DNA from 2 places in the Peribacillus sp. NPDC097264 genome. Region 1 is predicted to be linked to the other one. Evidence: riboswitches for the same ligand, from Rfam matches in the RefSeq annotation. Region 1 holds a riboswitch; the other holds the start of a gene.
The links. A riboswitch is a leader RNA that binds a small molecule or an ion and turns the genes downstream of it on or off. The one in region 1 is predicted to bind glycine.
Positions count from the first base shown of each region.

Region 2: linked by a shared signal. The riboswitch ahead of ACQKL0_RS16815 (amino acid permease) and the one ahead of gcvT (glycine cleavage system aminomethyltransferase GcvT) in region 1 are both predicted to bind glycine.

Region 1 is NZ_JBNNSR010000004.1:31,594-37,237, forward strand. It holds gene ACQKL0_RS07215 (YqhG family protein) at 1-333, opposite strand, end outside; gene ACQKL0_RS07220 (DEAD/DEAH box helicase) at 311-1,999, opposite strand; glycine riboswitch at 2,320-2,414, shown strand; glycine riboswitch at 2,418-2,502, shown strand; gene gcvT (glycine cleavage system aminomethyltransferase GcvT) at 2,603-3,709, shown strand; gene gcvPA (aminomethyl-transferring glycine dehydrogenase subunit GcvPA) at 3,728-5,071, shown strand; gene gcvPB (aminomethyl-transferring glycine dehydrogenase subunit GcvPB) at 5,068-5,644, shown strand, end outside.
Region 2 is NZ_JBNNSR010000010.1:165,886-171,529, reverse strand. It holds gene ACQKL0_RS16835 (TetR/AcrR family transcriptional regulator) at 1-23, opposite strand, end outside; gene ACQKL0_RS16830 (hypothetical protein) at 145-1,104, opposite strand; gene ACQKL0_RS16825 (amino acid permease) at 1,321-2,709, opposite strand; gene ACQKL0_RS16820 (GNAT family N-acetyltransferase) at 3,000-3,542, shown strand; glycine riboswitch at 3,767-3,846, shown strand; gene ACQKL0_RS16815 (amino acid permease) at 4,040-5,377, shown strand; gene ACQKL0_RS16810 (DUF3311 domain-containing protein) at 5,587-5,644, shown strand, end outside.

The DNA.
Region 1 (5,644 bases):
CAAGGGAGGCCTATCCTCAAAAAGCCTGATGAAACCTGCCAGCCTCTTGGTCGACTGGATAATTTGGTGGAGCCGTGGCGAACCAAAATGAATGATTTCCCCTTTCAAATCAGGCGGTGCCAGTTCGGGATGGGTGATGAACGTAAGCATGCCAGGATTCGGTATCCCACCGGTTTTTTCGAGATAGTGCCAGTAAAAAGGTCTGTTCATGAGTTCCTTATCCATTTCGATCGTTAACTGAACAGTGAGATATGAAGAGGTATTTTCCAACACCTCACATGCGTTGGATTGAAAGTAGGTTATTAAAAAATCATGAATTTCCTGTTGCTGCATGGATTTCACCATCCTTCATAGCTTGTGCGAACTGAATCATGGAAGACAAATTATCCATTTTAATTTTCATTTCTCCTTCTGATTTGGACTCTCCGACAACATCAATTAAATATTCCTCGATATTGTTAATATCCAACTTCGTTAAAATATCATCCAATTCTCCAATTACCTTTTCAAATAAGTGGATTTTTTCATATAGCAATTTCAAAATATGTTCTTCGACTGTATTTTTAGTGGCAAAGTTATAAATCATGACGTCTTCTTCTTGACCAAGTCGATGAATCCGTCCAATCCTTTGTTCCAACCTCATTGGATTCCAAGGCAAATCAAAATTGATCAAGTGATGGCAAAACTGTAGGTTGATTCCTTCTCCTCCGGCTTCGGTGGCAATCAATACCTGGATTTTCTTCTGGAATAGTTCCTTCATCCAATCTTTTTTACCACGCTTAAACCCTCCGCGGAATGGAACGGATGAAATGCCATGCTGTTGCAGGTACCATTGTAGATAAAGCTGTGTAGCACGATATTCGGTGAAAATAATGACCTTGTCATCAATTTTCTTAATCAGTTCCAAAGCCTTCTCTGCCTTTGAATTTTGTTCGGTGAGGTTTACTTTCTCAAACAGATCATCTAATCTTGCTTCAAAGTCAGCCGATGGTTCTTTGTATTTTTCCTTCATATTCTTCAATGTATAGTAGACTGCTTCTCGGCTGCTGCATGCTTCCCTTTGAAGGGTGAGTGAAGAAAAAGCACTTCCTTTTGTTCCGTCTGATATTGGTTTAAACTTCGTTACGGCATCATACAAGGCTTGTTCAGTTGGTGAAAATTCAATGATGATCGTCTCTACACGCCGTTTCGTCCATTCGATTCCAGTATCGGCACGTCGGTTTCTTATCATGACCGTATTGACAAGCTCCTTTAAGTGCTCATCTTCTAGAATGTTCCGGCCTTTCCCTTTGTATTTTTCGGAAAAGAGTGCGGCATTTCCTAGGTGTCCAGGCTTTAATAATGAAACGAGATTAAAGATTTCCTCGATTTTATTCTGAATGGGTGTAGCAGTCAGCAATAAACAGAATTTCTTTTTAAGATTTTGGACAAATTCATAATTTTTCGTTTTATTATTTTTAAGTTTATGAGCTTCATCAATAATGATAAAGTCATATTCTTGATTGAAAATGATATCCCGATGGGGGGCTCGCTTAGCCGTATCGATGGAGGATATGACGATGTCGCATGATTCCCATACATAACTCTTCCTTTGAACGACTGCAGGAATATGAAACTTCGTATTCAGTTCGAAAGCCCATTGGGTGACAAGTGATGCGGGTACAAGGATCAAAACCTTTTTAACCAGTCCCCGAATCATATATTCTTTTAAAATCAATCCCGCTTCGATAGTCTTACCAAGACCGACCTCATCAGCCAATATGGCTTTGCCATTCATCTGTTCAACCACCTGACGTGCAGCCTCTAATTGATGGGGAAGGGGAGTCAGTTGTTGAAGGTGCTTAGGCGCTTGTAAGCCTTCGAAATCAGGAATAATTAGGTTCTCTTCCATTTGGATGGCCAGTTTATAAAGATCCCAATTTCCCCATGGACCGTCGTTTTCCATCTTTTGCAGAAATTCATCATTCCAATCAGAACTGAAGGATATATTGATTTTCATTGATTCTTGCTCCTTCTTAAAACATAATTTTCTTAGTTTCTTTAGACCATGAACTTTTTTATAGGTTAATAAAATCTTTCTCCACGAAAGTTATTGCAGAGTAAAGTATCTTAGGGTAGGATGTAAATATATTTAGAAAATTGCAATAGTAATGAAGTTAGAAGGAAAATATTCTTCTTGGATAATAATTTTAGTTATTATAGTATTAGCATTTGGATAGTGCTTTATCCAAAGATCAACAATGAGCAGATTGGTACCCATTTCACGCAAATGGATGACCATCAGGTGGGAAATTTTCAGTCTTTTCCATCAATATGCGGGTGAGGATAAGGGGAGAGACTACCATCTACATATGTAGCGCCGAAGGAGCAAACTTAGCAGTGAATCTCTCAGGCAAATGAACTCTTATCGGACGCGACTCTGGAGAGCGCCGATTATTTAATGACGGCCACCAAAGGGGAAAACCTATAATAATAGGTAAACTTTCAGGTTTCAGGACAGAGAAAAAGCCATTTTGGCTTTCTCTGTCCTTTTTTGTGTCTTTTTTTAAGGAATATCAGGTGAAAGAAGAGAACAAGCAAAAAAATTGAAGGAGGTCATTTTTTGAGCAATTTAAAAAGAACGCCATTATTCGAGGTTTACAGTGAGCACGGTGGAAAAACGATCGATTTTGGTGGGTGGGAACTGCCTGTGCAGTTTACCGGCATAAAAGATGAACACGAAGCTGTGCGTACAAGAGGTGGCTTATTTGATGTGTCGCATATGGGAGAGATTGAGGTAAAAGGTTTCGGGAGCCTTTCTTATTTACAAAAGATGCTGACGAATGACGTAGCCAAGCTGAAACAGGGAGGAGCGCTATACACAGCCATGTGTTATGAAAATGGGGGGACCGTGGACGATCTTATCGTTTACCAAAAAGCGGAAGAGGATTATCTGCTTGTGGTCAATGCAGCCAACATCGAGAAAGACTTCAATTGGCTTCAGGCGAATGGTATGGAAGGTGTCAGCATCAATAATGTTTCAAACGATTATGCGCAACTTGCTCTGCAGGGTCCTCGAGCGGAGAAAGTATTGCAGAAGATTACCGACCAAACTGATTTAAGCACAATTGGCTTTTTTAAATTTAAAGAAGACGTCCACATTCATAATATATCCACGATGGTTTCACGTACAGGGTATACGGGGGAAGATGGTTTCGAGATATATTGCCGAAGTGAGGATGGTCCAGCCCTCTGGAGAAAAATTTTGGAAGCTGGTAAAGATGATGGGATACAACCGATTGGACTGGGGGCCCGTGATACCCTTCGGTTCGAAGCAAAACTACCGCTTTATGGTCAAGAGCTTTCGCCGGATATCACCCCAATCGAAGCGGGGATTGGTTTTGCGGTTAAACCGGATAAGGCGTCAGACTTTTTTGGGAAAGCCGTGCTTGCCGAACAAAAGGAAAAAGGGGCACCACGTAAGCTTGTTGGCATCGAAATGATTGACAGAGGCATACCTCGGTATGGCTATAAAGTATATAACGGGGAGAAACTCATTGGCGAAGTGACGACAGGGACTCAGTCACCAACATTGAATAAAAATGTAGGATTGGTCCTTATCGATAAGAATCACTCAAGTCTATCCACGGAAGTAGAAGTGGAAATCCGTTCTAAGAGACTGAAAGCCATTGTTATCCAAACACCTTTTTATAAAAATACACGAAAATAGAAGGGAATGGTCCATAAGATGAAACATCGTTACTTACCGATGACAGAGCAGGATAAAAAAGAAATGTTGGAAGTTATAGGGGTCACAACCGTCGATGATCTCTTCAGCGATATACCAGAAAATGTCCGATTTCAAGGTGAATATGACATAAAACCAGCAAAATCAGAGCCAGCCTTAATGAAGGAACTATCGAAACTGGCTTCCAAAAATGCGGATTTGAAAAACTATGCATCTTTCCTTGGGGCTGGCGTGTATGATCATTATTCGCCTGTCATCGTCGATCACGTCCTATCCCGTTCGGAGTTTTATACAGCCTACACTCCCTATCAACCGGAAATTTCTCAAGGAGAGCTTCAGGCCATCTTTGAATATCAAACGATGATATGTGAATTGACGGGTATGGAGGTGGCGAATTCCTCGATGTATGACGGTGGAACAGCCTTAGCCGAAGCGGCCATGCTTGCCGCCGGACAAACGCGCCGGAAAAAGATTCTATTATCATCTACTGTCCATCCTGAATCAAGGGAAGTGGTGAAAACCTACGCAAAGGGTCAACGGGTGGAGGTCATCGAGATTCCTCATAAAGACGGAGTCACAGATATTGCTGCTTTAAAAGACCTGGCTTCGGATGATATTGCAGGTGTCATCGTACAGTACCCCAACTTCTTTGGACGCATCGAACCGTTGAAGGAAATGGAAGCAATCATACATAACGAGAAATCGATGTTTATCGTATCGAGTAATCCGCTTGCACTTGGTGCATTGACTCCGCCGGGAAAACTCGGTGCCGATATCGTGACAGGTGATGCTCAGCCATTCGGCATTCCTGCCGCATTCGGCGGACCTCATTGCGGATATTTCGCGGTCACGAAAAAACTGCTACGGAAAGTCCCGGGCCGTTTAGTCGGTCAGACAGTGGATGAGGATGGAAAACGGGGCTTCGTATTGACGCTCCAAGCACGTGAGCAACATATACGCCGTGACAAAGCTACATCCAATATTTGTTCCAATCAGGCATTGAACGCATTGGCAGCCTCTGTAGCCATGACTGCTCTAGGGAAAAAAGGCGTCAGAGAAATGGCCGTCCAGAATATTCAAAAAGCCCATTACGCAAAAAAGACGCTCCAAGCACAAGGAATTGAAGTGGTCTTTGAAGGACCTTCGTTTAATGAATTTGTCATTAAGTTGCCTCTTCCCTACAAAGATATCAATAAGAGGCTCTTTGAAAAAGAAATGATTGGTGGTTTTGACCTGGGCTCCGTTTATCCCGAGTTGAAAAATCATATGCTAGTGGCTGTAACGGAACTAAGAACAAAAGAAGAAATCGATGCATTTGCGCAGGAACTGGGGGATCAACTATGAATAATCAAGATCAATCACTCATTTTTGAAATCAGTACAGCCGGTCGAATCGGGTATAGCCTTCCTGAAATGGATGTAGCGGATATTCCACTAGAAGAAATCCTGCCTGTGGAATATATACGTACGGAGGAAGCCGAGCTTCCGGAAGTTTCCGAGCTTGATATCATGCGTCATTATACGGCTTTATCCAAACGGAACCATGGAGTGGACTCTGGGTTTTATCCACTCGGCTCCTGTACGATGAAATATAATCCGAAAATTAATGAAAATGTCGCCAGGTACAATGGTTTTGCCCATATCCATCCATACCAGGACCCAGAAACCGTCCAAGGTGCTCTAGAGTTGTTATTTGATCTTCAGGAACATTTGACGGAAATTACAGGAATGGATCAAGTGACCTTGCAGCCTGCTGCCGGGGCGCATGGTGAATGGACTGGGCTCATGATGATCAGGGCTTTCCATGAAGCGAATGGAGATGTAAACCGTACGAAAGTCATCGTCCCCGATTCGGCCCATGGAACGAACCCGGCTTCGGCAACAGTTGCCGGACTAGAGACGATTACGGTAAAATCCA
Region 2 (5,644 bases), on a different contig from region 1:
GTAACGGATTTTCTTGGTGACATGATATCCTCCTTGTTGACCACTGGTTAATTAAAAGTATAATTCATATTTTTGCTATTGTCAATAAGTACCAATTAATAAAGGGAAAGCCGATGATTATGCTCTCCCTAAGTTTTCCACATATCAATTACAACTTGGATAGACCGTGACGATCTTATCAAATAATGGGTTCGATTCGGATGTAATGTCCATTTCGCTAAAAACTTCTTGGTAATGTTCTACCCATTCCACAGAACCGGTAGGTATATGGGTATCATCTTCAAGAAAATTCACAAGGACCAGCCACGTTGGAATCCCCATTTTCTCATTCAATATATATAAAAAAGCCAAACGATTCGCCAACTGATAATAACGGTTCAGCCAGACTTCCATAGGGGCCCGGGAACCCATCGCCTCCATCGTTTCCTTCATGGTACTCTCTATCAGGAATCTACTGTCCAGATCCTTTGCCCGTATCGATGAAGTCATTTCTTTCAAATGGGCCTTCGCTTCCACTAGCAAAAACCCTTTTTGACCATCTTTCCCTGCCACCGTGGCATATCCATCCCATTGCGGACCCATCCTTGGCCAATATTTCTCCAGCTCGATTCGTCTGCCCCGCCTCACACTTTCAAGCTCCAAAAATTCATTTCTGTATTCTTGGTAACCCGTTTCCCGCAATGGGGACTTCCACTGGATGGACCGCTCTTTATCAAGGAAAGTCAGCAAGGAAGGCGAACTCATCAAAATAAGATGGTTCAATTCCCCTTGCCTGTTATTTACGAATTGCTGAATCCAATGTTTACTCCCTTTTTCAGCCTGAACCTTCTCAAGCCTAAGCCTAGTCTCAGTATCCTTTACCAACTGCAGTAAAAACTGTTCTAACAGCTCGTCCTCAAGATAAAATAAATCGATATAAGAAAAAGGCTCCTCGGCTTGATATGAATCCCGTTTGAACAAATTTCCTTGCCCAAATCCCCCATTCTGTTTCGAGTACTCCGATTCTATCCAATCCAACAATTGAAGGAATCTCATATCCGGCTGACTTTCCCATAATTCCTTAACCAGAGAATTAATGCTAAAAATCCTCTCCATTTTTCTCAATCGAATCACCTTCTTTGTATGTATATTTCTTCTCTTCATCTTATATTCAAGCGCCCAACATTACAATAAATTACATATATCAGTCAATTTCTCATTTTATCGGTCAAGTTGGAAGGTTTATCGGTCAAATGGCCACTTTTATCGGTCAACTCCCTCATTATTTCGGTCAAACAAAAAAAGCTATGCACGAAGCATAACTTTTTCCGACACTCTATATTACGCAGATACATCCTCTTTCGCCTTCACGTCTAACGGTACCCGCTTATCCATTTTCAGTAGGTAGTAACAGGCTACAACGATTGCTAGGAAAACGATGCCCACAATCAAGGAAAGTCGCGTACTCGGGTTAAACCACATGCCGACCAATACCAATAGTAAGAATGCAATCGTTGCATAGTTGGTATACGGCGCAAAAGGCATTTTGAATGGATGGTTTTTCATTTCCTCAGCTCGTACCTTCCTGAACCTAAGCTCACTAATAAGAATCACGAACCATGGAATCATCCCGGGCAGCACACTTGCACTGTACACATACAGGAATATTTCCGGTGGAGCCAGGTAGTTCAGGACAACACCAATGGCCAAGCCCAACATGACAGCGATTGTACAATAGGCCGGCACTCCGCTTTTCGATATTTTTGCAAAGACCTTTGGCGCTTGCCCGTTCAAGGCAAGGGTATAAAGCATGCGCCCTGCACTGAAAATCCCACTATTGCATCCTGACATCGCCGCCGTGATCACGACAAAGTTGATGATGCCCGCGGCTGCGGTAATGCCTATTTTGGCAAAGGTCGATACAAACGGGCTTCCAAGTTCATCTAATTGATTCCAAGGAAATACCGTGACGATGACAAAAATCGCGCCGATATAGAAGATTAATATACGCCAAATGATTGTTTGGATCGCTTTTGTAATGGTCCTCTTCGGATCCTTTGCTTCACCTGCAGTGATTCCGATAAGTTCAACACCTTGATAAGATGCCACAACAAGGGAAAGGGCAAAGAAGAAACCTTTCCATCCCCCTGTAAAGAAACCGCCGTTAGCCCATAGATTGGAAAGGCCGATTGCCTCCCCACCATTCCCTATCCCGAAAAAGATAAGACCTAGACCGGCAATGATCATCAAGATGATGGTAACGATCTTGATCAGTGCAAACCAGAATTCGAATTCACCGAAGGATTTGACGGAAATGAGGTTAGCGGCGCCAAGGATGACCATGGCCACCACTCCCGGAATCCAAGCCGGCAGTTCAGGGAACCAAAAATTCATATATAATCCTACGGCAATGATTTCAGACATGCCGACCAACACCCATAGGAACCAGTTGCTCCAAGCAGTTACAAATCCTGCCAATGGATGGATATAATCACTCGCAAACGTTGCGAATGAGCCCGTAGTAGGCTCCAGGTACAGCATTTCCCCCATCGAACGCATGATAAAAAAGATAAAAAGTCCCGCGATGGCATACGCCAGCATGACAGAGGGGCCGGTCCACTTAATTGTGCTGGCAGATCCCATAAATAACCCAACACCAATCGTACCGCCCAAGGCAATCATCTGAATATGACGTGCCTCCAGCCCTCTAGTTAATTCTTTATTTGACATGATAACTCCCCCAGATGTACAAGCATAAAATGACGATTCTCTAATCCTTATTTAAGATAAGTAATTTAATAGATTTACAATGCTTCCTAAAGTACTCTACCCACAAAAGCATTTCCTTATCTTATAATAATAAATATTCCGTAGAAATACAAATGTACTTTTAGGAAAAACACTTTTGGCCGTCTAGAAGCAATGGATAGGAGGACATGAATGGTAATTATTCTTTCCCTATACGGGTGAAGGAATCCTATGTACTATTGATAGTAAGTATCGACGGAGGAGGAAAGAAAATGAAATTAATAGGAGAAAGAATCTATCTCCGTTATTTAAAAGAATCGGATGCACCTATCCTTTTAGAAAATACAAAGGATGAAGAGATACGGTATATGACAGGAACAAAATCTATATTCACTTTAGAGCAGCTTCAATGTCATATAAAGAATGTACGTGAAGATCCATCACGCCATGATCTAGCCATTTGCTTAAACGAAAGCGATCAAATGATCGGGGAATTATCCATCTCTGATATGGACGAAGAGGATAAAAAGGCGGGATTTAGAATTTCGATGAATACCATTGAATTAACGGGCAAAGGGTATGGTACAGAAGCTATCCGACTTGTTTTAGCATTTGTTTTTGAAGAATTATCTTTAAATCGTCTGCAACTGGAAGTATTCAGCCATAATTTACGTGGAATAAGAGCCTATGAAAAAGTTGGCTTTATCAAAGAGGGGATTTTACGAGAGTCTTTATATTTCAAAGGAAAATATTCGGACGAAATCATCATGGCCATTCTTAAAAGGGACTATGAAAAAATGTCCTTATCAAACTGATCCGGGGTTCGCATCGTTTCTTGGCATCAAACTGGTCATATAAATTCCACCCTCTACCGTATTTACAATATATCCCTTTGACCCAAAATCAAAATAATGATAGAATTCCATTATTATTTTAAAAGAATAAATGAATTGCCGAAAAGAATTTCATCTTTCACAGCGATCATTTATTACAACCACATACTAAGCAAGCGATGAATGCTATGGATCACACTATAGCAGGAGCAGCTTCTGGAGAGACTGTACACACGTGCAGCGCCGAAGGATTCACAATCTCAGGCAAAAGGACAGAAGAGTAACGAATATTTGTTATTCTTTAACCTTTCGAGATTGGTAGCTTCCAATCTCTTTTTTTATTGTCTTTTTTCAATCATCACTAAAAAAACGAAGTGAAATCGCTACTAAACTGGACAGATTCATTGCCCTGGTGATCGATTGGAATCAACGGACCATGTACTTCACATTCAAGAATTATAACAACGGGGGCGCACAAATTGGCTAAACAAGAATTGAAAAGGGATTTGAAAAATCGACATGTACAACTCATCGCCATAGGAGGAACCATCGGGACCGGGTTATTTTTGGGATCCGGAAAAGCCATACAGTTGGCGGGACCCTCCATTATCTTTTCGTATCTGATTATCGGGATTGCCTTGTTTTTCGTCATGAGGGCTTTAGGGGAATTGCTGTTGTCCAACGCGGGATATTCCTCATTCACCGAATTCGCCACGGAATACATCGGACCGTGGGCTGGTTTCGTGACTGGCTGGACCTACTGGTTCTGTTGGATCATGACGGCCATGGCCGATATCATCGCTGTCGGGGTCTATATGCAATATTGGTTCGACATTCCGCAATGGATCCCTGCACTTGCCTGCTTGGTGATTCTACTAGGATTGAATTTGTTGACCGTGAAGCTATTCGGAGAATTGGAGTTCTGGTTCTCCCTCATTAAAGTCATCACGATCGTCGCCTTGATCGTTGTGGGAATCGTCTTACTCATCATTGGTTTCCAAACCGATACAGGAACCGTTTCCCTCAACAACCTTTGGAGTCATGGGGGCATGTTCCCGAACGGCGCATCCGGCTTTTTGCTTTCCCTACAGCTAGTCGTCTTCTCCTTTGTTGGTGTCGAAATCATTGGGGTGACAGCGGCCGAAACCGCCAATCCGAAAAAAAATATCCCATCAGCGATCAATAAGATCCCTGTCCGGATATTGCTTTTCTATATCGGTGCCATCACCGTCATCCTTTGCGTCAATCCATGGACACAGCTCGATGCCGCAAGCAGCCCATTCGTGGAGGTCTTCGCCTTGATCGGGATTCCGGTTGCTGCAGGGATTATCAATTTCGTCGTGTTGACATCCGCCGCTTCTGCCGGGAATAGTGGATTGTTTTCAACAAGCCGCATGCTTTATACCTTGAGCAACAATAACGAAGCACCTGCAAAACTTAAGAAATTAAATAAACGTGCTGTTCCGAGTAATGCATTGGTTACGTCCACCATCGTTGTCTCCATTGGGGCATTATTAAGTAAAATCATACCGGAGCAAGCTTTCACCATCGTGACAACGATTAGTGCCATCTGCTTCCTATGGGTGTGGAGCATCATCTTGATTTCCCATATCCGGTATACGAAAAAACGGCCGGACTTAAGGGCTACGTCCACTTTCAAGGCTCCCTTAACACCTTTCATCAACTATGTAATCTTAGGGCTGTTTGTCTTCATCTTGATCGTCATGCTGTTTGCTGAGGCGACCAGGCCGTCATTATTGCTGACACCGCTTTGGTTCATTCTTTTAGCTGTCATATATAACTATCGAAAAAAATGAACGAGGAATTTTGGGATACGGAAGTCTACCTTCCTATCCCATTTTCCTGTGATTAAATGAGAAAGTAAAATGAAGCGTGACGAATATTTTTTTCTGCCACACTATTAATTTTTTTATCGAATTAGTGTAAGGTACTAGGTATTACGGAAACATTTTTTTAGAAAAACATCATAATCTGTGAAACATATTTAGAATGGAGGGGTTGCTTCATGAAAGTATTATATATTCTTACACTCGTTCCTTTTATCGGCATATTAGGGTTTCTTC